Regions from separate parts of the Candidatus Sodalis pierantonii str. SOPE genome, predicted to be linked through region 2. Evidence: predicted binding sites of a transcription regulator. Region 2 holds the regulator's gene; the other holds the start of a gene.
The links. The regulator ArgR, encoded in region 2, controls arginine synthesis, uptake and breakdown. The targets are predictions, from matches to a motif close to ANTGAATAAAAATACANT.
Positions count from the first base shown of each region.

Region 1: argF (ornithine carbamoyltransferase) is a predicted target of ArgR. The motif match lies at 13,298-13,315, and genes of this name have one in related genera.

Region 1 is NZ_CP006568.1:2,222,419-2,238,497, reverse strand. It holds gene SOPEG_RS11375 (YjjA family protein) at 209-739, opposite strand; gene nei (endonuclease VIII) at 1,234-2,025, shown strand; tRNA gene SOPEG_RS11365 (tRNA-Leu) at 2,296-2,380, shown strand; partial or broken gene SOPEG_RS11360 (Arm DNA-binding domain-containing protein) at 2,537-2,884, shown strand; partial or broken gene SOPEG_RS26300 (IS5/IS1182 family transposase) at 2,950-3,117, shown strand; gene lptG (LPS export ABC transporter permease LptG) at 3,159-4,235, opposite strand; gene lptF (LPS export ABC transporter permease LptF) at 4,235-5,335, opposite strand; gene pepA (leucyl aminopeptidase) at 5,615-7,126, shown strand; gene SOPEG_RS11335 (DNA polymerase III subunit chi) at 7,207-7,656, shown strand; gene SOPEG_RS11330 (valine--tRNA ligase) at 7,670-10,525, shown strand; partial or broken gene SOPEG_RS11325 (GNAT family N-acetyltransferase) at 10,829-11,324, shown strand; gene SOPEG_RS11320 (IS256 family transposase) at 11,426-12,637, shown strand; gene rraB (ribonuclease E inhibitor RraB) at 12,736-13,176, opposite strand; gene argF (ornithine carbamoyltransferase) at 13,349-14,365, shown strand; gene SOPEG_RS11305 (NanQ anomerase/TabA/YiaL family protein) at 14,618-15,085, opposite strand; gene pyrB (aspartate carbamoyltransferase) at 15,458-16,079, shown strand, end outside.
Region 2 is NZ_CP006568.1:1,280,611-1,296,689, forward strand. It holds partial or broken gene mpl (UDP-N-acetylmuramate:L-alanyl-gamma-D-glutamyl-meso-diaminopimelate ligase) at 1-444, shown strand, start outside; gene SOPEG_RS06605 (YdgH/BhsA/McbA-like domain containing protein) at 740-997, opposite strand; gene argR (transcriptional regulator ArgR) at 1,674-2,144, opposite strand; partial or broken gene mdh (malate dehydrogenase) at 2,398-3,328, shown strand; gene SOPEG_RS06620 (DNA-binding protein) at 4,117-4,494, shown strand; gene SOPEG_RS06625 (helix-turn-helix domain-containing protein) at 4,538-4,801, opposite strand; gene SOPEG_RS06630 (DNA-binding protein) at 4,988-5,368, shown strand; gene ispB (octaprenyl diphosphate synthase) at 5,459-6,430, opposite strand; gene rplU (50S ribosomal protein L21) at 6,702-7,013, shown strand; gene rpmA (50S ribosomal protein L27) at 7,029-7,286, shown strand; partial or broken gene SOPEG_RS06650 (DMT family transporter) at 7,376-8,315, shown strand; gene cgtA (Obg family GTPase CgtA) at 8,332-9,498, shown strand; gene SOPEG_RS06665 (hypothetical protein) at 11,202-11,888, shown strand; gene SOPEG_RS06670 (hypothetical protein) at 11,924-12,394, shown strand; partial or broken gene dacB (serine-type D-Ala-D-Ala carboxypeptidase) at 12,446-13,880, opposite strand; gene greA (transcription elongation factor GreA) at 14,141-14,617, shown strand; partial or broken gene yhbY (ribosome assembly RNA-binding protein YhbY) at 14,766-15,050, opposite strand; gene rlmE (23S rRNA (uridine(2552)-2'-O)-methyltransferase RlmE) at 15,204-15,833, shown strand; gene ftsH (ATP-dependent zinc metalloprotease FtsH) at 15,889-16,079, shown strand, end outside.

The DNA of each region.
Region 1 (16,079 bases), 940 kb from region 2:
TCTCGGTCTTCATGATGACGTTTCTTTTATAGCGGATGGCTGAATCATCCTCATGTTCCCCCAGGCGGGCGATGAGTGGCTGGCACGCTGATGCTTCTCCAGCGGTGAGCGCCTTTAAGTCGTCTGCTTCGTGAGGCGGTAGTATCCCGGCTCGCATGCTAGCATGCCTTCCGCTGGGGCGTGCAGCGGCACCCCGCCGGTACACGCGTCAGGAAATAAAGTTTTTGCTCTGCTTAAGGACCAAATCGCAGGCTTTGGTTTTGAACTTTTCAGTCAGCTGTGAAGTGCTAAGGGCATTCAAATTCACGGTGTTACCCTGACTGGTATTCAAGATCCCCGCCAGACCGGACTGGTAATCCTGCGTTTTCACAGCGGAGGCGGTGGTCGATGCGTTATTGTTAATGCCAAGCTTATCCAACAGCTGATCTTTTACCGTGGAAGTACTGCCGGCGGACAGTAAATTATTTTTAACACAGTATTGCAGCACGCCGGCGGCATTAGTCATTGAACCGGAACTTAACGCCTTATCGCCGCCGTTCAGCAGCCCGGCGAGCGAACTTAACGAGGTACCCTTATTATTGGTAGCGGTGGAATTTTGCCCGCCGCTGTTGGCGTTCGATTGTTGCAAACTGTTGGCCACGTTCGCGGCAGAATCCATCCAGCTGGCCGCTTGTGCCACACCGCAAGACATGGCGGTACAGACGCTCAGCGCGCATAACAGGCGGCGGGAAGGGGTCATCATAATAAGCTCCTGAATTAATAGCCGATCACGGCACCTTCATAAGCGTCGCAACCCTGTAGGCGCATCGACACAGTATGCCGCATCAATGCCTGCCAGGCAGCGAAATATCGGAGAAACCTACCGTAAACTGCCATTTTGGGACTATTCCTGCCGGTGGCAACGGTATTAGCTAAGTTGATGTGAAGCCTGTCGCGATCCGTCCTTAACCAACTTGCGACGCAGCGACCAGGTGTAAGGGCGGTAATTCACGTCCTTGCGCTTCGTTCGGCCGCCGCTATCGATTAATGGAACGGCGGCGACAGCTAGGCAAAGCGCTTCTCAATCCGCAACGGTTACATCACGCGTGGTCGCCAGCGACAATCGGTACGCGCCTTCGACGCCGGGTAGAGTCTCAGGGGAAATGCCGGGACGGGTTTACTTGAGTTTCGCTTAGACGACTTTTCCCGCCGGGTGCTATCATCAGCATGCAGCCTGATTGAAGGGAGGGGAAAATGCCAGAAGGACCGGAAATACGTCGTGCAGCCGATGGCTTGATGCAGGCGATGTCCCATTTACCGATTACCCTGGCGTGGTTTGCCTTTCCTCATCTGAAACGCTGGGAGACGCAACTGACCGGGCAAACCATCGACAAGATCGAGGCGCGGGGTAAAGCGCTGCTGACCTGGTTTTCCAATGGACTGGTGCTCTACAGCCACAACCAGCTGTACGGCGTCTGGCGGGTGGTCAAAGCGGGGGAAACGCCGGTGACGAAACGCGACCTGCGAGTACGGCTGGAGAATCACAACGCCGCCATCTTGCTCTACAGCGCATCAGAAATCAGTATGTTAAGCGCTGACGAGGTTACCGAGCACCCCTTTTTGCTGCGCATTGGCCCAGATGCATTGGACTTGCAACTGACGGTGGAAACCGTGCAGGCGCGGCTGATGTCCAAGCGCTTTTGCGGCCGCCAGCTTGGCGCGCTGCTGCTGGACCAATCCTTCATTGCCGGCCTGGGCAATTATCTGCGGGTGGAAATTCTATGGCAAGCGCGGCTGGCGGCGCATCATCGACCGCGCGATTTAAACATAGAGCAGCAACGGCTTTTGTGTCAGGCTATTCTCGACATTCTGCGCTTATCTTACACTACCCGCGGCCAGCCGGGCGCTAAAGATCACCATGGCGCCACGTTTCGCTTTCGCGCCTTTCACCGTGCAGGCAAAGCCTGCGAGCGCTGTGGTCACGCAATTGAGAAGACCACGTTTTCCGGCCGACCGTTTTATTGGTGCCCGGGATGCCAGCAATAGCCAGCAAGCGCGGGAGAAATGTAAACCGGCGTCCAGCCAGATTAGCTAGCAGGCACGCGGGCAACGTGGATGCTCCGGCTGCTAGCGTTAGCCAACAGATGCGCGGGGGGAAGAGTTGCTTCGCCTGCCCACCTACCCACCTTAGCCAACAGGTGCCAAAATGCACCGTAAGGCCGTTTTTTCAGCAGTTGCGCACCGGAGAGGCGGATTAGTATTGCGCCGGGATCTGTTAACGGTATAATGCACCTCGCTATCCGTACCCCTATCAGTGCCGAAGTGGCGAAATCGGTAGACGCAGTTGATTCAAAATCAACCGCCTTCGGGTGTGCCGGTTCGAGTCCGGCCTTCGGCACCATTTAGTAGTACTTCCAAGACCATCCGAGAAAGTCCAATTATCCCTTAAAAATCTATGATTGCAGGGATTTTTACGTCCTGAGTCGTCCGAGATAGTCCGTTGAAACCCGTATGTCATTGGGGGCATCTTAACTTCGATTAGAAATGTGCCCCCCAAATGAAGCTCAACGCCAGACAGGTAGAGACCGCAAAGCCAAAAGACAAAACCTACAAAATGGCCGATGGCGGCGGTTTGTATCTTGAAGTTTCGGCCAAGGGATCCAAATACTGGCGCATGAAATATAGACGTCCCTCTGACAAAAAAGAGGATCGCCTCGCTTTTGGTGTTTGGCCTACCGTGACTCTCGCTCAGGCTAGGGCAAAGCGCGATGAAGCCAAAAAGTTGATAGCGCAGGGCATCGACCCAAAAGCGAAACAGAAGGAAGCTCAGGCTGAGGATTCGGGAGCCTATACTTTCGAAACTATTGCTAGCGAATGGCACGCCAGTAATAAGCGCTGGAGTGAAGGAGCATGAGCCTGTTTAGAAATGTTCAATCCAACATCAAAATCAGGCAAATACACAAATTTCTAAACAGGCTCTCACCGGCTGAAACGGCCATGTTCCGGTTTAAAACACTTCTGGGTGGTCATCTGAGTCTGCATGACTATGACGCGCAGGTAGGTGAGGCTATGGCAATGGTCAAAGCGCTTAACCGGATCACGCTGTTAGGAATGCCAAACAGCGTCCGCATCATGTAACAATCGCCCTAATAGGGAGGAAGTCGTCACAAATTTCGGATTTATTCAACAAAGCGCCTTAACAGCATAACGATACTGATGATAAGAAACGCCATACTGGGTAGCAAGGCCCCGAATACCGGCGGCATGTTGTACACCAGACTCAACGGCCCGAAGATCTGATCCAGCACGTAAAACAAGAAACCGAAGCTTATCCCGGTGACGACCCGTACTCCCATAGGTACGATGCGCAGCGGTCCGAAAATAAACGACAGCGCCATAAGCATCATCACCGCCACCGAGAACGGCGAGAAAACCTTGCTCCACATATTTAGCTGGTAACGGTTGGATTCCTGCCCGCTCTGCTTGAGGTAGTTGACGTAATTATACAGCCCCGAGATAGACAACGAATTTGGTTCCAGCGCGACGACTCCCAGTTTATCCGGCGTCAGGTTGGTTTTCCATTCGCCGTTCAGGGTTTGCCGGCCAGTTATCTGCTTGTCGTTGGTTAAATCCGATTCGTCCACCTGCGACAATTTCCAGCTGCCGTTGCTGAAGGTGGCCGTGGCGGCATAGCGTAGCGATTGCAGCCGTTCGGCCTTATCGAAATGATAAATATTGACGCCGGCCAGCTCATCACTGCCCACCACCCGCTCGATGAAAATAAAGTCATTACCGTCCTTGGCCCACAGCCCGTTCTGGGTTGAGAGCATGGAGCCGCCGTAAATCGCCTGAGTGCGGTAGCTGTAGGCCATTTGCTCGCCCGCCGGCGCCACCCATTCGCCGATGGCCATGGTCAAGAGCACCAGCGGAATGGCGGTTTTCATCACCGAACCGGCCACCTGCAGCCGGCTGAAACCGAATGCCTGCATCACTACCAGTTCACTGCGGGTCGCCAGCGAACCCAGTCCCAGCAGCGCGCCCAGCAGCGCCGCCATCGGGAAGAAGATTTCGATATCCTTGGGTACGCTGAGCAAAGTAAACAGGCCCGCGCCCAGCGCCGAGTAGCCCCCCTGTCCCACTTTGCGCAGCTGCTCGACGAATTTGATAATGCCCGACAGCGACACCAGCATGAACAGGGTCATCATGATGGTATTGAAAATGGTTTTACCGATATAGCGGTCCAATACGCCAAACATTAGGCCGCTCCTCTTGCATGCAGCCGCCCGCGAAGCCTGCGCGCCGGTACGCTGTCCCATAAATTCAGTACCAGCGCCAGCGCCAGGTACGCCACATTGGTCAGCCACATCCACAACATCGGGTCAAGCTTGCCCTTGGCGCCGTTGGAGCGCAGCGAGGTTTGCAGCAGGAAGAAAATCAGATACAGCAGCATCGCCGGCAGCATGCTCAGGACCCGGCCCTGCCGTGGGTTGACCACCGATAGCGGCACCACCATCATCGCCATAATCAGCACCGACACCACCAGCGTGAGCCGCCAGTGCAACTCAGCGCGCGCCTCCGGTTCCGGCGAGCGCCACAGCTGGTGCAGCGTCATCTGCTCGGCGTCGGTGCTGTCCACCGCCACCGCCCGATGGCCGATAACCGCCTGATATTGTGTAAAATCGGTAATGCGGAAATCGCGCAGCAGCGCGGTCCCCTCATAGCGGGTGCTCTTATCCAGCATGACCAATTGCGATCCGTCCGGCCGCTGGGTCATATGACCACGGTCCGCGATAACCACGGAAGGACGCGCATTGCCGTTCGGCTTGAGCTGGGCCAGAAACACATGTTCAAACCCTTTATCTTTCACGTTGCCGACGAACAGCACCGAATTGCCGTTTTCCGCCGGTTTGAATTGCCCCTCGACCAGCGCCGCCATGCTCGGGTTGGCCTTGGCTTCCGACATCACCAGATCCTGATGGCGCGACGACCAGGGCGAAAGCCATACCACATTCACCGCCGCGACTATCGCGGTAATCAGGCTGAGCACAAGCGCTGCGCGAATCAACACACTTTTACCTAGCCCGCAGGCGTGCATAACCGTAATTTCGCTTTCGGTGTACATACGGCTCAGCGTCATCAACAACCCCAGGAAGAGACTCAGGGGAAGGATCAATTGCGCCATTTCAGGCACGCCCAAGCCGAGTAAAGATAAAACCAGCTTTGTCGGAATATCGCCATCCACCGCCGCGCCCAAAATCCGCACCAGCTTTTGACAGAAAAAAATCAGCAGCAGGATGAACAGAATGGCAAGCTGGCTTTTAAATGTCTCCCGAACCAGATATCTAGTAATTATCACGCTTATTTCGCCTGTGAAAACTTGTCTTTTTGCAGGAAAATCGATAATTTCATCGCTAATCCACCATTAATACGTATCAAACAGCCACCTTTATCGCTAGATAGAGTATAACAACATTAAGCATTCGGCCGAGCCATGAGAACGCACTGATTGTCGACAGAATAGCGTCCTTTGCGTCGTTCAGATTAACACATAGAGTGAATGCAAAGGCGGGACGATGACGGGAAAGTCTATTTTATCCCGCGCAACCGTCTTTGCCTTTAAGATTCAGGAGAGTGCATGGAGTTCAGTGTAAAAAGCGGTAGCCCGGAAAAACAACGCAGTGCCTGTATCGTCGTCGGGGTTTTTGAGCCGCGCCGTCTGTCCCCGATCGCCGAACAGCTCGATAAAATCAGCGAAGGCTATATCAGCGCGCTGCTGCGCCGTGGTGAACTGGAAGGCAAGGTCGGGCAGACGCTGCTGCTGCATCATGTCCCGAATGTGTTGTCCGAACGTATTCTGCTTATCGGCTGCGGTAAAGAGCGCGAGCTGGATGAACGCCAGTATAAGCAGGTTATCAACAAAACGATTAATACGCTCAACGACACTGGCTCCATGGAGGCCGTGTGCTTTTTGACCGAGCTGCACGTCAAGGGGCGTAACACCTACTGGAAAGTACGCCTGGCGGTGGAGACGGCGAAAGAGACGCTTTATACCTTCGATCAGCTGAAGAGCAATAAAACCGAGCCGCGCCGGCCGTTGCGCAAAATGGTGTTCAATGTGCCGACGCGCCGCGAATTAACCAGCGGCGAGCGCGCGATTGCGCACGGTCTGGCTATCGCCGCCGGTATCAAAGCCGCTAAAGATTTGGGCAACATGCCGCCCAATATTTGCAATCCGGCCTATCTGGCCTCGCAGGCGCGCCAGCTGGCCGACGGCTACGGCAAAACCACCACGACCCGGGTCATCGGCGAACAGCAGATGAAAGAGCTGGGCATGAACGCCTATCTGGCGGTCGGTCAGGGTTCGGCCAATGAATCGCTGATGTCGGTGATTGAGTATAAAGGCAGCCCCGACGCCGAAGCGCGGCCGATTGTGCTGGTGGGGAAAGGGCTGACCTTTGACGCAGGCGGCATTTCCATCAAGCCCGCCGACAGCATGGATGAAATGAAATACGACATGTGCGGTGCCGCAACGGTCTATGGCGTGATGCGCATGGCGGTGGAGCTTAATCTGCCGTTGAATATCGTCGGCGTGTTGGCCGGTTGCGAAAACATGGTGGACGGTCGCTCGTTTCGGCCCGGCGATGTGTTGACTACCCTCTCCGGCCAAACGGTGGAAGTGTTGAATACCGACGCCGAGGGCCGGCTGGTGCTGTGCGACGCCCTCACCTATGTCGAGCGCTTCGACCCGGACGTGGTCATCGATGTCGCTACGCTAACCGGCGCCTGCGTTATTGCCCTGGGGCATCATTTGACCGGGCTGATGTCGAATCATAACCCGCTGGCCCATGAGCTTATCGGCGCCGCCGAGCAGGCCGGCGACCGCGCCTGGCGTTTGCCGCTGGGGGATGATTTTCAGGAGCAGTTGGAGTCGAATTTCGCCGATATGGCGAACATCGGCGGCCGGCCCGGCGGCGCGATAACCGCCGGCTGCTTCCTGTCGCGTTTTGCGCACAAATATAATTGGGCGCACCTGGACATCGCCGGCACCGCCTGGCGCTCCGGTAAAGCCAAAGGCGCCACGGGACGGCCGGTGGCGATGCTGTCGCAATTCTTGCTCAACCGCGCCGGACTCAACGGTGACGAGTAACCGCAAAAAAGGTATGCTTGCACGGGCGGCCCTTGCCGCCCGTTGTTTTTTCCGTCATCCCCTGGTTAACAAAACGGTACATGAAAAACGCAACCTTCTATTTGCTCGACCAACGCGCCACCAGCGACGGCCTGACCGCCGTGGAGCGGCTTGCCTGCGATTTGGCGGCCGGTAAATGGCGGGAGGGGAAACGGGTGCTTATCGCCTGTGAGGACGATGCCCAAGCGTTCAGACTGGACGAGGCGCTGTGGGCGCGCGATCCCGATGCGTTCGTGCCGCATAACCTGGCGGGTGAAGGCCCGCGCTACGGCGCGCCGGTGGAAATTTGCTGGCCGCAGCGCCGCGGCAACGCGCCGCGGGATCTGCTGATAAGCCTGCTGCCAGCCTGCGCGGATTTTGCCTCCGCTTTCCATGAAGTGATAGACTTCGTCCCGGATGAAGACGCTTTGAAACAGCTGGCGCGCGATCGTTATAAAGCGTATCGCAGCGTCGGCTTCCAATTGACTACGGCCACGCCGCCAACGCAGTGATTAACGACGCATAATGGACAAAACATACAATCCCAAAGATATCGAGCAGCCGCTGTACGAGCACTGGGAGCAGCAGGGCTATTTCAAGCCGAACAATGATACCCGGCAGGATAGCTACTGCATCATGATCCCGCCGCCGAACGTCACCGGCAGCCTGCATATGGGCCATGCCTTCCAGCAGACCATTATGGATACCCTGATTCGTTATCAGCGTATGCAGGGTAAAAATACCCTGTGGCAGGCGGGCACCGATCACGCCGGCATCGCGACGCAGATGGTGGTGGAGCGCAAAATCGCCGCCGAAGAGGGTAAAACCCGCCACGATTACGGCCGCGACGCCTTTATTGACAAGATTTGGCAATGGAAAGCGCAATCCGGCGGCACCATTACCCACCAGATGCGCCGGCTGGGCGATTCGGTGGATTGGGAACGCGAGCGGTTCACCATGGACGACGGGCTGTCCAACGCGGTGAAGGAAGTCTTCGTGCGTCTGTATCAGGACGATTTGATTTACCGCGGCAAACGCCTGGTGAACTGGGATCCGAAATTACGCACCGCGATTTCGGATCTGGAAGTGGAAAACCGCAAGTCGAAGGGTTCTATGTGGCACCTGCGTTACCCGCTGGCCGACGGCGTGTGCACCGCCGACGGTCTGGATTACCTGGTGGTCGTCACCACGCGGCCGGAAACCATGCTCGGCGACACCGGCGTGGCAGTCAATCCAGAAGATCCGCGCTATCGCGATTTGATTGGAAAGTTCGTCATGCTGCCGCTGGTCGGCCGCCGTATCCCGATTGTCGGCGACGAGCACGCGGATATGACCAAAGGCACCGGCTGCGTCAAAATCACGCCGGCGCATGATTTTAACGACTATGAGGTCGGCAAGCGTCATGCGCTGCCGATGATCAATATCCTGACCTTTGACGGCGACATCCGTCAGGAAGCCGAGGTGTTCGACACCAACGGCGAGGCCAGCGAGGCGCTGTCTGGCGATATCCCGACGGCTTTCCGTGGCCTGGAACGTTTCGCCGCCCGCAAGGCGATCGTGGCGGAATTCGACCGCCTGAGCCTGCTGGTCGAGGTCAAGGCCCATGACCTCACGGTCCCGTATGGCGATCGCGGCGGCGTGGTTATCGAGCCGATGTTGACCGATCAATGGTACGTGCGCGCCGCGCCGCTGGCGAAAGTGGCGGTGGCAGCGGTGGAACAGGGCGAGATCCAGTTCGTGCCGAAGCAGTACGAGAACATGTATTTCAGCTGGATGCGGGATATTCAGGATTGGTGTATTTCCCGCCAGCTGTGGTGGGGCCACCGCATTCCAGCCTGGTACAATGCCGAGGGTCGGGTCTATGTGGGCCGCAGCGAGGCCGAGGTGCGCCAGCAACATCAGTTGGCGGACGACATCCCGCTGCGCCAGGACGACGACGTGCTGGATACCTGGTTCTCCTCAGGACTATGGACCTTCTCCACCCTTGGCTGGTCGGAAAACACCGACGCGCTGCGCACGTTCCATCCCACAAGCGTAGTGGTGAGCGGCTTTGACATTATCTTTTTCTGGATAGCGCGCATGATCATGCTGACCATGCATTTCATCAAGGATGACAACGGCAAGCCGCAGGTGCCGTTTAATACCGTCTATATGACCGGTCTGATCCGCGATGAAGAAGGGCAGAAGATGTCCAAGTCCAAAGGGAATGTTATCGACCCTCTGGACATGGTGGACGGCATTTCGCTGGCCGATTTGCTCGAAAAGCGCACCGGCAATATGATGCAGCCGCAGCTGGCGGATAAGATCCACAAACGCACGGAAAAACAGTTTCCGAACGGCATCGAGCCGCACGGTACCGATGCCCTGCGTTTCACGCTGGCGGCGCTGGCCTCTACCGGCCGCGATATCAATTGGGACATGAAGCGCCTGGAGGGGTATCGCAATTTCTGCAATAAATTGTGGAACGCCAGCCGTTTTGTTCTGATGAATACCGAAGATCAAGACTGCGGTTTCAACGGCGGGGACCAAGTGCTGTCGCTGGCGGATCGCTGGATCCTGGCGGAATTTAACCAGACGGTGAAAGCGTTTCGCGAAGCGCTGGACGCTTACCGTTTCGATTTGGCGGCCGGGATTTTGTACGAATTCACCTGGAACCAGTTCTGCGACTGGTATCTGGAGCTGACCAAACCGGTGATGAGCGGCGGCAGCGACGCCGAGCTGCGCGGTACCCGCCATACGTTGGTCAACGTGCTGGAAGGGTTGCTGCGCCTGGCGCATCCTATCATTCCGTTTATTACCGAAACCATCTGGCTGCGGGTGAACCCCCTCACCGGCGAACCGGGTGAAACTATTATGCTGCAGCCTTTTCCGGCCTATGATGCGGCGCTGGCGGACGCCGACGCACTCACCGACCTGGAATGGATCAAGCAAGCTATCGTCGCGGTGCGCACGATTCGCGCCGAAATGAACATTGCGCCCGGTAAGCCGCTGACGGTGCTGCTGAGCCAGGCTTCACCGGCGGTGGCGCGCAGGGTGAACGAAAACTTGAGCTTTATACTCACCCTGGCACGGCTTGACAGCATTACCCTGCTGCCGGCGGACGATAAAGGGCCGGTTTCCGTCACCCAACTTATTGACGGCGCCGAGCTGCTGATCCCGATGGCGGGCCTGGTCGATAAAAACGCCGAGCTGGAGCGTCTGGCCAAAGAAGCGGCGCGCATCGAAGGCGAAATCGGCCGTATCGCCGCCAAGCTCGGCAACGAGGGCTTTATCGGCCACGCGCCGGAGGCGGTGGTGGCGAAAGAGCGCGAGAAGCTGGAAAGCTATCAGCAATCCAGGGCAAAATTGCTCGAACAACAAGCGATCATCGCCGGCTTGTAATCGCGCTGATGTCAGTTGGCAAGCGCGCGACTCCCGGTCGGTAACTGTGCTATCGCCGGGGACCGTTACGCTAGCACAGGTTTACCAGTGAACTATCGCCAGCGGTCATCACGCTAATGCCGGCGGTTAAGCACGTTATCGCCGGCGAGTGATTCGTTCCCCGGTCACCGCGCTCCGTCAGGCGGCGGCCGTCCCCGACCATCGCCCAGGCGCCCTCGGCGGTTTCAGTTGCATCGCCAGGCCCTGCGGTGCTATTACTTTTAATCCATCGTGCCTTTATGTATGACTATCCGGATCATGACCATGTCCACTACCTCTGCAGATGCCATACGGGTGCGTCCAATAACGTCGGCAGACAATAACGCTATCGCGCAGGTGATCCGTCGGGTTTCCGCCGAATTCGGCCTGACGGCGGATAAAGGCTATACCGTTTCCGATCCCAACCTCGATCATCTCTATGAGCTCTATAGCCAGCCACGCAGCGCCTATTGGGTCATTGAGTTGCACGGGCAGCTGGCGGGCGGAGGCGGCGTGGCGCCGCTGAGCGGCGCAAACGAAGAGGTTTGCGAACTGCAAAAAATGTATTTCCTGCCCGAACGGGGGGTGGCGTGGGAGCTGGCGCAGCGCGCGCTGATGCTTGCCCGCGAGCAGGGTTTCCGCCATTGTTATCTGGAAACCACCGCCCCCCCTGGATCGCGCTATTGCCCTCTATGAGCAGCTGGGCTTTTGCCATATCACTGGCCCGATGGGCAATACCGGCCACGTCGACTGTGAAGTCACCATGTTGAAAACATTATAAACCGTCTGGGTGGACGCGAATAGCGCCGGCGACGAGCCTGTTTAGAAATTTGTGTATTTGCCTGATTTTGATATGTTCAATCCAACATTAAAAACAGGTTAATTTATGGACGAAAACAGTTGCAGGCTCTGGCTAACGAACTGGCCAAAAATCTCAAAACCCCTGAAGATCTCAGTCACTTCGATCGGCTGCTGAAAAAAATCAGCGTTGAAGCAATTCTCAATGCCGAAATGACCCATCACCTCGGCTACGATAAAAATCAGCCTAAACCGGGGACCAACGCCCGCAACGGCTATTCCACAAAAACCGTTACCACTGGCGATGGCCCGCTGGCGCTGCGTACTCCGCGCGATCGTGACGGTTCCTTTGAACCGCAACTGGTGAAGAAGAACCAGACCCGGATTACCGGGATGGATAACCAGATTTTATCGTTGTACGCCAAAGGGATGACCACCCGCGAGATCACCGCCGCGTTCAAAGAGCTGTATGACGCCGATGTCTCGCCGGCGCTGGTCTCAAAGGTCACCGATGCGGTCATGGAGCAGGTTGTCGAATGGCAAAACCGGCCTCTGGATGCAGTCTATCTCATTGTTTATCTTGACTGTATCGTTCTAAAAGTCCGGCAGGACAGCCGCATCATCAACAAATCTGTGTTCCTGGCGCTGGGTATCAACATCGAAGGCCAGAAAGAGTTGCTAGGTATGTGGCTGGCCGAAAATGAAGGCGCAAAGTTTTGGCTGAACGTGCTGACAGAGCTGAAAAACCGCGGCCTGAACGATATCCTTATCGCCTGCGTAGACGAGCTGAAAGGTTTCCCTAACGCTATTAACGCGGTGTATCCGGAGGCGCGGCTCCAGCTGTGTATCGTGCATATGGTGCGCAACAGCCTGCGGTTCGTCTCCTGGAAGGACTACAAGGCCGTCACCCGCGACCTGAAAGCTATCTATCAGGCCCCTACGGAAGAAGCCGGCTTGCAGGCGCTGGAAGCGTTCTCCAGTGCCTGGGACATCCGCTACCCGCAAATAAGTCGAAGCTGGCAGGCAAACTGGGCCAATCTGGCCACGTTCTTTGCCTACCCAACGGACATCCGCAAGGTGATCTACACGACCAACGCCATTGAGTCGTTAAACAGCGTGATCCGGCATGCCATCAAAAAGCGCAAGGTGTTCCCGACCGACGACGCAGTGAAAAAGGTGGTGTGGCTGGCGATACAGGCGGCCTCACAGAAATGGACAATGCCTTTGAGGGACTGGCGCATGGCAATGAGCCGCTTTATTATCGAGTTCGGTGACCGCCTGGACGGTCACTTCTGAGAAAAGGCATTTACACAGAATCGTGTACAGGGTCCCGGCGACGACCGTTATTCGCATCATCCTTCAGCCGACCTTCGCGGTCAGCGGCGGGGGGGCAATCAATGGCGTGTGGCGGGCACCTCGTCGCTATCCGCCGGGTCGTCGTCTTCGTCTTGATCGAACTCATCGCCTTCTTCATCCTCTCCGTCAGGATCCTCGAAATAAGTGCCCCAGCCGTCGTAATTTACCCCCAGGCGCTGCGCCAGGGTAAAGAGCTGTTCTACCTGTGCATCGATAAGCTCCGCCTGCAATGCGACTTCACTGACCGCATCACAGCACATCAGCGTTTCGCCGCCTTCCACTTCCAGCTCTTCGGCATCGGTGACTTCGTAACCCAGTTTGAAGGCCTCTACCGCGACTTTCTCCAGGGTGTCAAAATTGTCCGCGGAGAGATGATGTTCGATGGTATAAAGCGCCTCAGGATCGCTGCCGTCTTCCAGCAGTTCGTCAATAATTAGACGCGTCTCTTCGCGTTGCTCTTCAAGAAATGAATGTGCCATGCCCCTGTCCTCAATACGTCGGCCTGTAGGAGGGCTATTTTCACACACCGACGGGTGCGGCTCCAGCTTAATGGTGAAAGATTTGCTGTTAGCACTTGAATTTGAATATTAATACATATAAAGTGAATTTTAATTCAACCTGTTTGACAGGGTATTCATGAAGAAACGGATGATGAATCAGTTAGTTCAACGCAATTTGCTGAGGTTAATGGATTTTACCTCTGCTGAAATTAATCAGTTACTGATGCTGGCCGCCGACCTGAAGCGCCAGAAGCGCGCCGGCGGCGAGACGCCGCGCCTGGCCGGTAAAAATATTGCGCTCATCTTCGAAAAAGATTCGACCCGTACCCGCTGCTCTTTCGAAGTTGCCGCCTTTGATCAGGGTGCCCGCGTTACCTATTTGGGGCCGAGCGGTAGCCAGATAGGCCATAAAGAATCCATAAAGGATACCGCTCGGGTACTAGGCCGTATGTATGACGGAATTCAATACCGCGGCTATGGCCAAGGGATCGTCGAAACGCTGGCGCGTCATGCCGGCGTGCCGGTATGGAACGGGCTTACGACCGAGTTCCATCCTACCCAATTGCTGGCTGACCTGATGACCATGCAGGAATATTTGCCGGAAAAAACTTTTAATCAAATGTCACTGGCCTATGTCGGCGATGCGCGCAATAACATGGGCAATACGCTGCTGGAAGCGGCGGCGCTAACCGGTATCGATTTGCGGTTGGTGGCGCCGAGCGCCTGCTGGCCGGATCAAGAGCTGGTGACAACCTGTCGTCGATTGGCGCAGCAAAACGGCGGCGATATTACCCTTACCGAAGATATCGCCGCCGGCGTGCAGACGGTGGACTTTATCTATACCGATGTGTGGGTATCCATGGGCGAGGACAAAAGCATATGGCAGGAACGCATCACGCTTCTGCGCGCCTATCAGGTCAATATGGCCATGCTGCGTCAGACCGGCAATCCACGGGTGAAGTTTTTGCACTGTCTGCCCGCGTTCCATGACGATCAAACCACCCTCGGCAGGCAAATGGCGGAACAATACGGCTTGGCGGGCGGCATGGAAGTGACCGACGAGGTATTTGAGTCCGCGCACAGCGTGGTGTTCGATCAGGTGGAAAACCGCCTGCATACCATCAAAGCCGTCATGGTGGCGACGCTGACGCAGCCGTCAGCCGGTTAATTAGCGCCCGCTTATGACGCCGAATGACTGCCGCCAAAATCCGGCGATTGCCTTTATTGCTGGCGGCGCACAACGCCGCCAAGCGCGGATCAGCGTCGTTGTTTCTGCTGCTACACTACTGCCGCACGCAGTGGGGCATCCTTTGCGCTCAAGCTGATGTTGGGAAACCGCGCCGCGGCCCACGGCGACGAGGCGCCAAGGGTAACGCGGTAGCACACCTCGGGCCGGCCGCGGCGGAGGTCGGCGTCGCGCTTAAATCGCCCGCGCCGCGTCGATTTTTATCACCGCCTTGCGAATATTCGCCGGCTTGCCCACCGCGCACAGCGGCGTATGCACTTCACCGGGGAAATACACCACGAAATCCCCCGCCTGCAGCACTACCTGTTTTTCATGCTGGCCCGACGGCAGAAAGGCGATATCTTTTTCTTCCAGCCGGTCGGTATCCGGTTTACCCGCCGGCAGCGTGCTGTAGCATTGCGCTTCGGTACCACGCAGCAAAATCTGGATATCAAGATATTTGGCATGATATTCGGCACGGCGCGCCTGGCGCGGTTCCGTCACATCATTGGAAACGATAACAAACACTTCATTGCCCTCGATATCATGCTTGCCCAAGGGCGTCTCATCATTAATGTGGCGTTTGACGTAATCGATGGCGGCGCGCAATTTGGCGGGCAGATACGGAATGAATTCAAGATGATTGACGTTACCGGTGATCATAATAGTTCCCTGAAAATGAAAAGTCGTTTTAGTGTAAAATAAGAAATGGGTGAAAGGTGAGAGCAATCCGTCAGTTATTTTACCGCGCCGACTAAATGGTTCCTTTTCGTTGCCGTCGGACAAGATTTAGGCTTGAAGTAGAAAACCACCTGCGTATAATGCCGGGCAATTTGCCGGGAGGAATCATGCACAGCATCAGCACGTTGGCTTATATTCAGCTGCATACGTTTCACGCTGGCGACCAGGCGCCACGGCTGCTCCCGTTATATTCTGTTATTATCGCCCCTCAATGAGGGGCTTTTTTTTGGACGCAAATCGGCTCGCCCTACGTCACCCGACGGCATTACCGGCACCTATAAGGAGGAAGGAAAGATGGTGAATCCCCTTTATCAAAAGCATCTCATTTCCATTAACGACCTGAGCCGCGGGGAGTTGGAAATGGTGTTAACCACCGCCGCCGCGCTTAAGGCCCGGCCGCAGCCGGAATTACTGAAACACAAAGTCATTGCCAGCTGTTTTTTCGAGGCTTCGACCCGAACCCGCCTGTCGTTTGAAACCGCTATTCACCGGCTGGGCGCTTCGGTCGTCGGTTTCCCCGATGCCGACAATACCTCGCTCGGTAAAAAAGGCGAGACGCTGGCCGACGCCATCTCGGTCATCAGCACGTATGTCGACGCCATCGTGATGCGCCATCCGCAGGAAGGGGCGGCCCGGCTCGCCACCGAATTCTCCGGACAGGTGCCGATTTTGAACGCCGGCGACGGCGCCAATCAGCATCCGACCCAGACCCTTTTGGATCTGTTCACCATTCAAGAAACCCAGGGTCGTCTGGATCATCTCAGCATCGCTATGGTAGGCGATCTAAAATACGGCCGTACCGTGCATTCACTGACTCAAGCGCTGGCCAAATTCGACGGCAACCGCTTCTATTTTATCGCGCCGCAGGCGTTGGCGATGCCGGCCCACATCCTGCACATGCTGGAGGAAAAGGGAA
Region 2 (16,079 bases):
CTGGACCGCTCTATCAATGCCCGCCGGCGGTTGGAGCTTAAAGGTACCGCCAACGGCGTGACGGTTTACGATGATTTTGCCCATCATCCCACCGCTATCCTGGCGACGCTTGCGGCGCTGCGCAGCAAAATCGGCGGCACGGCGCGGATTCTGGCGGTACTGGAGCCCCGTTCCAACACCATGAAAATGGGGCTATCCAAAAATGAGCTGGCGCCGTCACTCGGCCGCGCTGACGAGGTGTTTCTGTATCAGCCGCAGCATATTCCCTGGCAGGTGAGCGAAGTGGCGGAGGCCTGCGTGCAGCCCGCGCACTGCAGCGCTGATGTTGATACGCTGGTGGAAATGATCGTGAAAACCGCGCAACCGGGAGATTTCATCCTGGTGATGAGCAACGGCGGTTTTGGCGGCATTCATGCCAAGCTGCTGGATCAGTTGGCGCAACGAGCCACGCGCCAGGGCAGCGCTTTCTCGCGGCAGGGAAGGGTAGCGCTCTGCGCCAGGGCAAAAAAAAACCCGCGAGCGGGGGAAAATCATCTGCTAGACGATGAGGGAATCATCAAATCGCGATGGGTTAATTCCGGACACGGGATTAACTGAGGGTCGCCGCGAAATGATGTGGGTTACAGAGAGTGTTTCACAACATGACACATTGCATAGTGCTGCCAAAAAGCATGCCCGCCGGGTGGCGCTGATCTGCCAGGCGCTACCGCGGGCAGCCGTCCCGGTTCTGGCGAACTGATTATTTGTAAAGCTGGGCGGTGGCGTGCCAGTTGCCGTGTTCATAGGCTTCGGTTACGTGGTAGGCGCGTGCGCCCTTCGCGTCGGCCGCCTGATTCAGCGCCTGATGGATGTCGCTTGGCGCACCGTCGATACCGCTAACGCTGCCCATGGGCTGCAAATCTTGAGCCTGCTGCAGCGAGATCGAATCCGCGGCGAACGCGCCGAAAAACAATGCGGAAAGCACCGCCATTAATGGTAACGCCGTTCTTGCTTTCATCATTTTATTCCTCATATAACGCTCATTTTTCTCGGACTGTGATGCTTATCACGAAGCTAAGTATGCACTAGTAACAACATAAACCAATAGTTTGATAATAATTATTTATGAGAATTTCAGCTTGCAATCATCCAGGTTAGAAGTAAAAGTTATTAAATATGCGCAAAAAATGAGCGTATTTTGTTAAATTCATGTAAAATCATGCGTATAAGTTGATGTGGCTAAAAGTGCGGTCTGAGATAACATTTCCCACTGGCCTACAGATAAAGTCCCTTATTTCTGACATGTAACATCCGACGTCACGCTATTTACCAAGGTAAAAAAACCTACCCGGCGTAAGACAATGTTAAAAATCGCCGTTTAACTTATCGGATCCGGCTTTGTGCATGATGACGGATTAGGGCGCATCCGCCTAAATCGCGTGCCGATGGAGCGCGGTAGCTTCTGGGCATGTACGCGACCGCCGGCGGGAGCCGGCGCTGGCGAAAGGAACGTTAAACGTCGAAAGCGGGATCATTTCCACCCTGCGGCATGCTGGGTTTAACGCCGTGGCGAGGCGCCCGACCGGCAAGCTTAGGCCAGCAGGCGCCGGCGGCAGCTCTACGGTAACGCCGCCGGCATGGCGCATCCCGTGCGCCGTCGGCCCTGCCGGCTGCGAACGCGAGCGGCGGTGGCGTCAGAGCTCTTGGTTAAAGTGGACCAGAATAAATTCATACAGTCGTTTGACCGAGAAGCCAGGCGCGGGCGTGGTAAAGACCGTATCATCGCCAGCAATGGTGCCGAGGATCCCTTCTGATTTCCCCAGCGAATCCAGCATTCGGGCAATGAGCTGTGCCGCGCCGGGGCTCGTATGGATGACAACCAGTGCGTCATTATGATCCACATCCAGCACCAGATTTTTCAGCGGGCTGCTGGCGGTGGGAACGCCCAGCTCCGCCTGCAGGCAATATACCATTTCCATCTTGGCGTTACGGGTGCGTACGGCGCCGAATTTAGTCAGCATACGCGAGACCTTGGATTGATTAATGTTCTCAAAGCCCGCTTCCTGCAGCGCAAGCACAATCTCGCCCTGAGAGCTGAATTTTTCCTCTTTTAGCAGCGCCTTGAACGCCTTGACCAGTTCTTCCTGTTTCGATTGATTTCGCATGTTTTACCGCAGAGTAAGCCGATTATTTAATGGATTATTATGCATATTTATGCAATGAAATTGCTGCCGGAGACAGCTTTCGCTGTCCATGGTGGGTGAAAAGCCCCCAACTTGCAACCCGCCTACAGATGGCCTGCTTCTCCATGCGCTGTCGCAATCCTGATGTTCATCAATTGTCTTTATTAGGCGATGCCTTTATGCTTTTCAGTAGAGTATGAGATGCCATTCTTCGTAGGGATATAAGGAGATTACAATGAAAGTCGCATTGCTCGGCGCGGCAATGCGGCATCGGCCAGGCGCTGGCGCTGCTGCTAACAACCCGTTTACCCCAGGATGGGGAACTCTCGCTGTATGACATCGCGCCGGTAATGGCGGGGATTGCCGTGGACCTCAGCCACATTCCCTCGCCGGTGAAGGTGCGTGATTTTTGCGGTCCAGACGCGTCCCCGGCGTTGCTTGGCGCCGATATCGTGCTGATTGTGGCGGGCGTCGCCCGTAAGCCCCGTATGGATCGTGCGGATCTGTTTAATGTTAATGCCGGCATCGTGCGGCAGCTGGTGGGCCAGGTGGCGGTCTGTGCGCCCGAGGCGCTGATCGGCATTGTCACCAATCCGGTGAATACCCTGGTTGCCATCGCCGCCGGCGTGCTGGCGCAGGCCGGGGTCTATCAGCCGCAAAAGCTTTTTGGTATCACCACCCTAGACGTCATCCGCGCCAACAGTTACGTGGCGGCCATGAAAGGGCTGCGGCCGGATCAAATAGAGGTGCCGGTGGTAGGCGGCCACTCCGGCGTCACCATTCTGCCTTTGTTATCGCAGGTGCCGGGGATCACTTTCAGCGATGAAGAAGTGAATCTCCTGACGCGGCGCATCCACAACGCCGGCACCGAGGTGGTGGAGACCAAAGCCGGCGCTGGATCGGCCACGCTTGCCATGGGGTATGCCGCGGCCCGCTTTACGCTGTCGCTGGTGCGGGCGCTGCAGGGGCAGCAGGGAATTATCGAATGCGCCTATGTCGAAAGCGAGTCGGCGTTTTCCCGCTTTTTTGCCCAACCGCTGCTGCTGGGGCCGCAGGGCGTTAGCGCGCGGCGACCGCTGGGTATCCTCAGCGACTTCGAGCAGCAGGCGCTACAGGATATGCGCGCGGCGACCAGTTCCTGCAGCAGTAGCCCGCCGCCGCCGTGAGGATAAGGCGCTACGATCCTTGCGTCGGCGTGGCCCTTTATAATCACAGCCGCCGGGTGCGGTCTGTTATTTGCCGGCGACGCCGGCATTGTTTTGTCAGGCGTTTCGCCCGGGCTAGGGGCATTGCCGCGCCGGGGCGTGGGCTGGCCCGGCGCGCTTAGGTGTCAGGCAGGGCCGGCGCCGGTGGGGCGGCTATTGCTGATGAGCCGGTGCGTGTGACGGTGCCCTGCGCCGGCGAAAAGGGACGCCTGACGCCATGCGGGGATTGTCTCGACTTCTGTTATGGCGTCGGCGGAGGGATTAAATCTACGCTAAACATTTCATCGCCTCAGCAGGGTATAACGATAAACTTTTCCTTATGCCAAATACTATTTCTGGCCCGGTTTCCGTGTCGAAAATTTAGCAGCAACGCCATTTTCTTTTCCCTTTTCCCGGTCATTCGTTTTCACCTAAACTTATTTCTTAAGGTATAGTTTATTACATTACAGTAATAACATGGATAATGCTATAAGAATTCTATTCAATTAATAATGAACAGTTTTTATTAATTTTGTGTTTTTTATTCTAATAGCTGGCATTGATCTCATTTTTTAATGCCACCTTTGATCCAATGCGCTTTTTTTGTGTTGTAATTAGCGTTACGACAAGTCTTTAATGTTATACATTAAATGTTGTCGTAATAGCGGAACGGGAATCAGGTGCCGTAAATTCCACAGTACCTGCCCAAACCGTGCGATGGCGATAGCGCCAGGCTGTCACCATGACAAGGAGGGGGATTAAAGATGGAAATAAAAAAAGAATGGATTGCAACGCACGAATTGATTGGGGTAGGTGGACTACCCAAAACACGACAGGGACTGAATCGGCGAGCCAGGGAGGAGGGCTGGCAAAAAAGGCGGCGCGAGGGTGCGCGCGGCAAAGCGGTAGAGTATGCCTGGCACAGTTTGCCGGACATGGTAAAAAAGACGCTTTCTTTAAGGACCAACCCGGCGGAGTACCAACTCTCTCCACAGGAGACGTCGGCAACTTGGAACGAAATTCATCGGCAACTTTCCGATGCGGAGCGCGATTTTATCGTCTCTTTTATCGTACGTGAGGGTGTGTTGAACCTGTTAAAGCGTCTGGACTATCCGGATGAGCCGGTTAACGATCTCAGGCCGGAATGAAATAATGCGCCGGGGAAGGCATGGCCCTCCCCAGCGCCGAGGATCAGCGCTGGCGTATCAGGCTTTTCCTATCGAGCAATTGATTGGTTTCCGGGTCGATATAGCGGCTGGGCCATATCACCGAAGGATGGACCTCCAGCACATCGGCGATGAGCCATTCACCTTTGGGCCAAGGCCGGGTGAGGGCGTTCGCCAGCGTGGATGAACTCAATCCCGCCGCGCGCGATACCGCGGCCAGGGAGGTTCCGCGTTTACGAAGTGCCGCGATGATATCCGCAGGGTGCCAATCTGTATTCCTTTCGCTCACATTTCGTTCCTTTTGCTGTAAGACAAACGAGGATTAATGGTATAACTAACCAATGTAGATAAAACGAAGGCAATGGTCACAGCCTTTAGTTGGAAAATATATAGCATCAAACTTCTTAAATATTTTCAATTATTTTCCAAATAAATTCTAATTTGTTATGCAGGTCGAATTCGGAATGAAAATCTTATGAAACAAGCCTGGTTCAGCACGCAGGAACTGCTGTCCGTTGCCGGACTACCCGGTACCCGTCAGGGGCTGTGTGATCTTGCCAGGCGTGAAAAATGGAACCGGCGGCGCAGAAAAGGGGCGCAGGGGCGGGGGATGGAGTATGCGTTCGATAGCCTGCCGGCGGTGGTGCAAAAAGCGCTAATGCGCCGGGAAATGCGGGACGGGGACGACGTCGAATGGTCTCTTGAAGCGCCAGCGGAAGGGGTATCCGTGGCCCTGGCCACCTGGATAACCATCTACCGGCAACTGACCGTGGAAGAGAGGGAGCGGGTGATTGCTTTTGTTATGCGCGAAGGCATCGGCGCGTTTATCGTACGGCTGGGGCTGCAAGAAGAGTAACGGTAGTAACCACGACAGCGTTACGCCGTGGTTTGCCGTTCAATGACGGCGATTTTCCAAAGAGATTCCTTTCCTCTGGCGATTGCGCTTTCAAGCGTCGCGCTGCACCGCCACGTGGGCCAGGCCCTCTAGCGCATCGCGGTAAGGGGAGGGCGACAGGCAGTCCAAACAGGCGATAGCTTTGTCCGCTTCCTCTTCCGCGCACCGGCGTGTGTATCCCAGGGAATCGCACTGGCGCATGGTGTCCAGCACCGTCTCCAGCAGGTGGCGTCCATTGCCCTGCTCGATCGCCTGGCGGATCAGCGCCGCCTGTTCTGGCGTGCCGTTACGCATGGCGTGCAGCAACGGGAGCGTCGGCTTACCTTCGTTTAAGTCATCGCCCGTATTCTTACCCAGCGTTTTCCCGTCCGCGCCGTAATCCAGCAGGTCGTCAATGAGTTGAAAGGCGGTGCCCAGATAACGGCCGTAATCGCGCAGCGCCGCCTCCTGGCGGGCATCGGCGCCGGCCAATATGGCGGAGGACTGCGACGCCGCCTCGAACAGCCGCGCGGTTTTGCTATAGATAACCCGCATATAACTGTCGATTGTGATATCCGGATCGTTGCAGTTCATTAATTGCAGCACTTCCCCTTCAGCGATAATGTTAACCGCCTCAGACATCAGCTTCAGCACCCGCAGGGATTCCAGCGCGGTCATCATTTGAAAAGCGCGGGTATAGATGAAATCGCCGACCAAGACGCTGGCGGCGTTGCCAAACGCCGCATTGGCCGTCGCTTTGCCGCGGCGCATGTCCGATTCATCCACCACGTCGTCGTGCAACAACGTGGCAGTATGGATAAATTCGATCAGCGCGGAGACGGTGACATGCTGCTTGCCCTGATAGTGCAGCGCACGCGCCGCCAGCACCGCAATCATGGGTCGGATACGTTTGCCGCCGCCGCTGATGATGTAGTGGCCGAGCTGATTTATCAGGGCGACCTCTGAGTTTAGCTGCTCGCGAATTGCCGTGTTGACCTCCGCCATATCCTGCGCGGTCAGTTCAGTAATTTGTTCAAGATTCATTATTTTCTATCGGTTTGTAGGTATACCGTCAGTGTAATGCCGCACACGGGACCGAATGGCGGAAAGAGTGTTACTGATTGTACTTGAAAAACGTAAGATAAGAGATAAATGGCGATGAAGAAACTGCACCTTTATTCGCTTTCTGTATGTATTCTGCACTTGTCTTTAGTGAGATTCTTGCGTAGAATTCGTGCCCTATTGTTTTGTTGTGAATATTTTATAGCACGCTCCAGACGATTACAGATTGAGCGTGCGGAAAGCGGGGTTTTTTATGTACGCGGTTTTCCAAAGTGGTGGTAAACAACACCGGGTGAGCGAAGGTCAGACCGTTCGCCTTGAAAAGCTGGACATCGCAACGGGTGAAACTGTTGAATTTGACCAGGTTATGATGATCGCCAACGGCGACGACATCCAGATCGGCGGTCCTTTCGTGAACGGCGGCAAGATCACGGCGGAAGTTGTGGCTTACGGTCGCGGCGATAAAGTGATGATTGTGAAATTTCGTCGCCGTAAGCACTTCCGTAAGCATCGGGGCCACCGTCAGTGGTTCACTGACGTTAAAATCACCGGTATTGGCGCTTAACAGGAGAGCAGGCTCATGGCACACAAAAAGGCTGGCGGCTCCACACGTAACGGTCGCGACTCAGAAAGTAAACGCCTAGGCGTTAAACGCTTCGGCGGCGAAACGGTAAATGCCGGCAGCATCATCGTCCGTCAGCGTGGAACGAAGTTCCACCCGGGGACCAACGTAGGCTGCGGTAAAGATCATACGCTGTTCGCTTTAACGACGGGTAAAATCCAGTTTGAAGTGAAGGGCCCGAAGAACCGTAAATTTGTTAGCATCGTTTCTGAATAAATTTTCCGTTCTCTGATAGCCGAGTAAAGCCCCGCACCTGGTTGCGGGGCTTTTTACTTTATTCCGCTGTTTTACGCTCACCGTTCATCATGAAAAATACGCAGCAGGCTGGACAGCAGACGGGCATCGGCATTGCGCTCGCTTTGACCACCGCCATGTGCTGGGGCGCGCTCCCCATTGCCATGAAGTAGGTCCTTACCACCATGGAGCCTTACACCGTGGTTTGGTACCGTTTTTTAATGGCCGGTATGGGGTTGCTGCTGCTATTGGCGCCGCGCAGGCAATTGCCGCCGCTGCGGCTGTTTTTCCGCTGGCGCTGGCTGATACTGCTCGCGGTGGCGACCGCCGGGCTTTTAGGCAACTTTGTCTTTTTTGGCACGTCGCTGCAATATTTGAACCCCTCCGCCTCGCAGGTCATCGGCCAGCTGTCGCCGGTGGGTATGATGCTGGCGAGCGTCGTCATTCTGAAAGAGCGCATGCGCATCACGCAGCTGATTGGCGGTTTGTTGATGTTTTTCAACAGCAGCCTGCGCGAGATTTTCACCCGTCTGACCGCCAACACCCTGGGGGTGATCTTTGGCTGTTGCGCGGCGATGGTTTGGGTGAGTTATGGCGTGGCGCAAAAAGTCTTGCTGCGGCGCCTGGCATCGCAACAGATTCTGTTGTTGCTGTATATTTTGTGTACAATAGCGCTGACGGTGGTGGCGAAGCCGCTGACGCTTTTGCAATTAACCGGCGGCCAGTTGGCCTGCCTGCTGTTCTGCGGCCTGAATACGCTGGTGGGATATGGCGCGCTGGCAGACGGCGCAAGTGAGCGCCATTATTACCCTGACGCCGCTGTTTACCCTGATTTTTTCTAATTTGCTGGCGCTGTTCTGGCCCACGGCCTTCGTGCCGCCGCCGCTGAACTTTGTCGGCTATAGCGGCGTGGTGGTGGCGGGTGCGATGTGTTCCGCTGTCGGTCACCGCTGGTGGCCCGGGCTGAACAGACGGGCCCCGGTCGCCGTTATCAAGCCGCCCGGCAAATGAGTTATGGAGAGTTATCATGAAGTTTGTTGATGAAGCCGCCATTTTGGCGGCGGCGGGCGACGGCGGCGACGGCTGCGTCAGCTTTCGCCGGGAAAAATACATCCCCCGCGGCGGGCCGGACGGCGGCGACGGCGGCGACGGCGGCGATGTGTGGCTGCTGGCGGATGAAAATCTGAACACCCTCATCGATTACCGATTTGAGAAAAACTTTCGCGCCGAGCGCGGACAAAACGGCCAGAGCCGGGATTGTACCGGCAAGCGCGGCAAAGACATCGTTATCAAAGTGCCGGTGGGTACTCGGGTGCTGGATTTGGGCACCAACGAAGTCATGGGCGATATGACCCGCCACGAGCAGCGGCTGATGGTGGCCAAAGGCGGTTTTCACGGCTTGGGCAACACGCGTTTTGAATCGTCGGTCAATCGGGCGCCGCGGCAGAAAACCGACGGTACCAAAGGCGAGATCCGCGAGATCCAGCTGGAACTGATGCTGTTGGCGGACGTCGGTATGCTCGGTCTGCCCAATGCCGGTAAGTCTACGTTTATCCGCGCGGTATCGGCGGCCAAGCCGAAGGTGGCGGATTATCCGTTTACCACGCTGGTGCCAAGCCTCGGCGTGGTACGCATGGATAACGAGCAGAGCTTCGTGGTGGCGGATATTCCCGGACTGATCGAAGGCGCGGCCGACGGCGCTGGTTTGGGTATTCGTTTCCTTAAGCATCTGGAGCGCTGCCGGGTGTTGTTGCATCTTATCGATCTGGCGCCGGTGGACGAGTCCGATCCGGTCGAAAACGCTCGCATTATCGTCACCGAGCTGGAATGCTACAGTGAAATGCTGGCCGCCAAACCGCGCTGGCTGGTATTCAACAAAGCGGATCTGCTTGACGCTGAGGAAGCGGCCGCGCGCGCCAAGGCTATTGCCGAGGCGTTGGGTTGGGAAACGCAATACTATCTGATTTCCGCCGCCAATCGCGACGGCGTGAAGGCGCTGTGCTGGAATGTGATGGCGTTTATCAACGCGCATCCTAAAGAGCAGGCTACGCCCGAGGCGGGGCCGGAAAAAGTGGAATTCATGTGGGATGATTATCACCGCGATCAGCTCATGCAGGCGGAAGCCGAAGAGGATCTGGATGATGATTGGGATGAGGACGATGAAGACGGCGTGGAAACGATCTATCAGCGCTGAGCATCATTAACTCTTTTCCTCCCCCGGCGGTCATGGCATCGCCCGGTTGGCGATAGCTGGTCAGTAAGTGCTGACTGGCTATGCCCGCCTCCCCCAGCCGCGATATTGCTGCCTAACCGCGCATTGCGGCTGGGAGAATGTCTTTTCAGGCCGTAAGATATTTCCATTACGAGCCATCCGTCCGGGGGCAAATCCTCTTGCCTGCCGCCCGTTTAGAACGGTAGATTGGCCCTATCGCTGAAGAATCCGCTGAAAATTACCGGTTGTGATTAAACCGTCTTTTCTTCATGTCGCTGCCGCGGCTTTCATACTACCCTGGTCACTAAAGCCGCGAGAAAGGTTATACGCAGCGCCGACTGCCTGCTGCCCGTTGCATTTCACCCGTCTAACATGACCCGGCCGTCAGGATGGGCGGTACATGTCCTCAATGATGCGTGCGCTATCCCTCAGGGTCTCCCCTGATGGCAGGCCCGGCAGTGCCTGAATGTTGACGCCATCACGCCATGACGCGCCGCGGCCCGAACGGCGTTGCGAGGTGTCACTTCGACCCAATGGAACTGAACAGGAGTCACTATGCCGAATACCATGGATGTCAGGCAAAAAGCAGGATTGAACGCTTCCCGTCAATCCACATCACCGGCTTCACCCGACGTAGGAACGCCACAGACCCCGCCCCGGTCGCCCGCCATGGTCGAACGTCGGACGGTGAGGCCGGCGATTCCCCTCTGCCCGCGCGGGCGTTCCTCGGTGCCTGCCGCCGTAAGGAACTTCCCGCTGATGATAAATGCACTGCTGAAGAAAACATCCCGGCCCCACGCGCGGCCTAACCACGGTGCAAAGGCGTGTCCTTTGCCTCCTGCGCCGCAGGCAGCGTCAGCCCGGCGGCGGGAGTCCGGCTACCCCGTCCCCCGGCAAAGAGCCACGGGGCAAAAACCGCTCTCGTCATGGCGTAAAAAAACAGCAGAAGCCCGAACAGTCGTCCTACCGTCAACTACGCTATGCCGCACTGAACGCGACCGCCGGTGAGGCGGACGCCTCCACGCCGCTCCCCACCGCCGCCCTGGCGCGAGGGGCAATACCCGCAGCAACCGCCATCAACGGCGGCAGGCCTGACGCGCGCGCGAACGGATACCCTACCTATCGGCGAGGATCGGGGGAGGGTTATCGCAATAACCTCCACAGCGACCACGGCGCGCAGATAAGGATGACCAGCGTTCCCTGGCCCGGGGCCATCGCCGGCTGCGGCTGGCGCAATATGATGTGTATGCTGGCGGCCAACGTCATTGACACCTCGGCGCAAGGAAGCAGAGAGACCCGGGTTTTTAGCACCTGGACACCTTATTGGCCTCAGCCGACGGCGGGAGACGTCACACCTGCAAACGAAACCCTGAGCGGTTATGGCAATCTTGTCGGTGGATTATGGACGGGTACCGCGAGTCGGGGTGATGCGCTTCCGGCGATAGGCACCGCCTTTGCCGGTGCGATGGCGAGAGCGATTAGCGCCGCGCCGCGAGCCCAGGAGGGCTCCGCGTCCGTTAATGTTAAGCGTGAGCCGGTCAATGCCGCGTCGCCCGCCGTGGATGTGTCCGACGCCGCGATCGTTACGGGCGCGCAGATTAACGCCGCGTTGCCCGCCGCGGGTCCGTCCGCCACCGCATCCCCGTTCGGCGTTGCCGTCACGCCCTGTGTCACGGGGGCTATTAATGCGTCTGTCACTCCTGCAAGACGCCTACCGCCCGACCTATGACCTGATGCCGTCGCAACAGACGCAGAGCGTGTCGCTTTTTCCCCTGGCGAGCTACTCGCCATCCCCCCTTCCTATGTCGCGACTGGCCAGTTTCATTCATCCCATGGGGTACTATAAATTCCTGTTCGAGCGTAAGCAGGATCTGACCGAGGATTTAGACGCCACGGTAAAAGCGTACTATGCGCGGAACGAAATTCGACGTTGTGAGGCGGCGGGTTGGGAAGAGGGCAGAGTGATGGCGTATCTGCGTAACTTCAAAGTCCATGTGTATTCCTATGGCAAGCAGATGCAAACCATTCCTCCCGCCTTTCAGTATCTGCGGCAAAACTTGAAGCGTTTCATCCATGAGGTTGAGTTGGCCCATGACTATGTCAGGCGTGCGCTTGATATCTATTTCGACGAGATCGAAGATACGCTGACGGGGACGCAGAACATTGCCGGCGATAGTAGCATCAGGTGCTATCTCAGCGGCGTGCTGCATACCCAAGATGATCTTATCCTCACCCAGGCCATTTTGCGGCTACACTATTGTCACATCAGTCTCAATGACTACCTGTGCTATCCAAAACCAATATCCTTTTCGCCTCGTCGAGAACCCCGGGTCAGCCCTTTAGCTACGATCCGACCATCCCGCTGGGCGTGACCCTGCCCAATGATGCGGGAAACAGGGTGGTGATTATGGTGGATAACGACAGGGTTGAAAAACACTATCCGATGCATGTCACAATCCTGCATGAAATTTCCCATATCCAGGCGGGCGCCCAGGATTTTCTGTTCCTGCCGAGTAACGGCCAGTCTGTGGACGTCACGACTATCCTAAAGCAGTTCTATGATGCGATTAATAATCGCAATGGCGAGACGCTGCCCTACGCGAAGACCTTAGTGAAAGGCTATGAAAATTTCTGCAAATTACGGCCCCTAACGCCGCTGGAATTCATCGAGCGGGTCAGAGCGGACAAAATGCTACAGGCCAATATCATTATGGACAACGCCGATTGTATCGCGCAGTTTGTCGTCGACATCGGTCAAGGCCGCCCCTATCGCCGCAAAGACAACGGCACGTTGCGGCACATCGAGCACCTGATGGCCGCCATCTGCTGCCGTGATCTGCGGAAATTGTTGGAAAAAATCATCGCCAGCCGCTTGTAGGAAAGAAGGGCGTCTCCCGGCCGGCGCGTGGGCCGACCGGGCGCGAAACGGCTAGTTATTCTGATAAATATCTTTATACAACCGGCTCTCGAAACGCACCAGCGGAACGCGCCGCGCACGTTGATCCGCCGGCGGCACCGCATAGCCGGAGAGATATTGCACAAACGCCATACGTTGACCGCTGGCGGTGGTGATAAAGCCCGCCAGGTTGTAGACGCCCTGTAGCGAGCCGGTTTTCGCCGACACTTTGCCGTCGACCCCAGCCTCATGCAGACCCGCGCGGTACATGAGCGTGCCGTCATAACCCGCCAGCGGCAGCATGGAGATAAAGTCCAGCGTCTGATCGTGCTGACCGATATATTGCAGCACCTGCATCATGGTGGCGGTGGAAATCAAATCGTGGTGCGACAGACCGGAACCATCCATCTGGATACTGTTGCCCAGATTCGATGCCCGCCTGCTGACGCAGGATCTGGCGCACCGCATCCGAGCCCGCGCGCCAGGTGCCCGGCACTTTAAAGCGTTCGTGGCCAATCATGCGAAAAACCGTGTCGGCAATCATATTGTCGGATTTTTTCAGCATAATATGCAGTAAATCGTGCAGCCGTGCGGAAGAGGATTGTGCCAAAATGTGTCCCGGCGGGCTGGGCTGCGTCTGGCGCAGGAGCGTGCCGTTCAGCGTGATATCCGTCTGCTGCAATTCGTCTTTGAGGATGGCGCCGGCATAGCTGGCGCCGTCCTGAATGGCGAACGCCAGCGGTAGCGGTTCGGCGCGCTGGGTCATGCAGCCGGTAAGGGTATAGCGGTTAAGCTCTCCCGGCACCACGTCCAGCTCGCAATATTGCGCCGCGCCGTCGCCGCGGGCCAGGGTACGCACCTGGCTGAACATATGCACCGGGTAATACGAGGCGACGCGGATAAACGCCGGCTCTCCGGCCGTCCGGGCGCTGTAGAGCGACACCGAGAAACAGTTGCGATCGACAATGGCCGCGCCCGGCGGTGCGCTAATGCATTGCGTCAGATCGTTCCAGGGCCAGCCGGGGGCTTTGTCATGGCTGGCAAACACCGAGGTGTCGATAATCAGGTCACCGGTAATTTGTTTGATGCCTTGCTTGCGCAGCTCGGCCACCATATTGCGCAAGCGCTGTCGGGTAAACGTGGGATCGCCGCCGAAGCGCGCGGTCAGGTTGCCGCACAGCACGCTGCCCACCGGCGCGGAGGCCGCTTCGAGGGTGGTGGTAAAGCGATAGTCCGGGCCCAGCTGCAACAGCGCCGCCAGCGCGGTGAGCAGCTTCATGGTGCTGGCGGGCAAGGCCATCTGCTGACTGTGATAATCAATAACGGGCTGCGGGGCCCCCACTTTTTGCACCACCAGCGCCAGGTTGGCGCCGTCGGGCAGATATTCCGTATAGTTTTCAACCGGCGCCGCCTGTGCGGAAAGCATGAAAACACTGGTCAATCCTATGACTAATCGTAAAAAACGCATAATTTTGGGCAACGGCAATGTAACGTGCTGTCATACTACGGTGCAAACAGGGATAAAGTAAACGATGACCCACACCGAACTCTGCGGTAAAATACGTATCAAAATGCAAAACTGAGGCTGGCCTGGGAAGCAATTCCGGGGTTGCCTCACTTTTGCTTTGCGCTTAGTGAGCGGCGTGTGCCAAACGCGCGTCGCGCCAGCGCCTGTCACGCCAGGACGGCGATTATTTTAGCAGGAAGAATTTACATAGAGGTACAATTATGAACCAGATTCCGATGACCCTGCGCGGCGCTGAAAAACTGCGGGAAGAGCTCGAAAATCTCAAAAGCGTCCGTCGCCCCGAAATTATCCGGTCTATTGCCGAGGCCCGCGAGCACGGCGATTTAAAAGAAAACGCCGAGTATCATGCCGCGCGGGAACAACAGGGCTTTTGCGAAAGCCGCATCCAGGAAATTGAAGCCAAACTGTCCAATGCGCAGGTGATCGATGTGACCAAGCTGGCCCCGAGCGGCCGGGTCATTTTCGGCGCCACGGTCAGCGTGAAGAACCTGGATAGCGAAGAGAAGCAAACCTACCGCATCGTCGGCGACGATGAGGCCGATTTCAAGCAAAACCTGATTTCCATTAATTCTCCCATCGCCCGCGGGCTGGTGGGCAAGGAAGAAGGGGATATCGTCGTCATCAAAACCCCTGGCGGCGAGGTGGAGTACGAGATCCTTAAGGTGGAGTATCTGTAAACGTCCGGGCGGCGCCGCAGCCGGCCTCCGTCCGCTTATCCCCCCGCGGGCCGCCGCTGGCTTTGTAAAGAAAAGCAAAAGGCCGCGGGTGGCCTTTTCCTGTGGGTCGGAGAGTGGCATCTTTCCATCGGAAAGATGATGTTAGCGGGCGGGGCAGCGTAATTTTCCGCTCTGCAGCCGGCCGGTACAGCACCAGAATATTGCCAATAACCTGTACCTTGCTGGCGCCGCTTTCACGAACGATGGCATCGGCGATCAGCGTTTTGGTCTCGCGCTCTTCCGCGGCAATTTTCACCTTGATAAGCTCATGATGTCCCAATGCCTGTTCGATTTCGGCGAGCACGTCTTCCGTCAAGCCGTTATTGCCCAGCTTGACGACAGGCTTCAGCGAATGGGCCAGCCCTTTAAGATGCTGTTTTTGCTTATTATTCAGATTTCTTTGTGTTTTTTACTTAGGTTGGGATTGAAAACGGCATATTCTACCGCCATCTCATTCATATCGCCAAATCGGCGTCCGTCGATATCGGCACATGGGCGGCCAAATCTTTCCACCGCTGCACTCTATACAAGATAGCTGGAAAATAAGATGGCGACCAAAAAGCGTTCTGCAAGCTCCAGCCGCTGGCTGCAGGAACACTTTAGCGATAAATATGTTCAGCAGGCACAAAAAAAGGGACTCCGTTCCCGTGCCTGGTTTAAGCTTGATGAAATACAGCAGAGCGACAAGCTATTTCGCCCGGGGATGACCGTGGTGGATCTGGGCGCGGCGCCCGGCGGCTGGTCGCAATACGTCGCCACGCAAATCGGCGGCAAAGGGCGTATCATCGCCTGTGATATCCTGCCGATGGATCCGATGGTGGGCGTTGACTTTCTGCAGGGGGATTTTCGTGACCCCCTGGTGCTGCAGGCTTTGCTTGAGCGCGTAGGCGAGCAGAAGGTGCTGGTGGTGCTGTCCGACATGGCGCCCAATATGAGCGGTACCCCGGCGGTCGATATCCCCAAATCCATGTATCTCGTGGAGCTAGCGCTCGATATGTGCCGGGATGTGCTGACACCGGGTGGGAGTTTTCTGGTTAAAGTCTTTCAGGGAGAAGGTTTCGATGAGTACCTGCGGGAAATACGCTCCCTGTTTACGAAGGTAAAAATCCGTAAGCCAGACGCTTCCCGGGCCCGCTCCCGCGAAGTGTACATTGTGGCGACAGGGCGCAAAATATAGTACCCTACGCTAATTGTTAACACTGTTGTAATATGAGGTTAATCCCTTGAGTGACATGGCGAAGAACCTGATTCTCTGGCTAGTTATCGCAGTCGTGCTGATGTCGGTATTCCAGAGCTTCGGGCCCAGCGAGTCCAATGGGCGTAAAGTGGATTACTCCACCTTTATGTCCGAATTGAATCAGGATCAGGTTAGGGAAGCGCGTATTAACGGTCGTGAAATCACCGTTACTAAAAAAGACAGTAA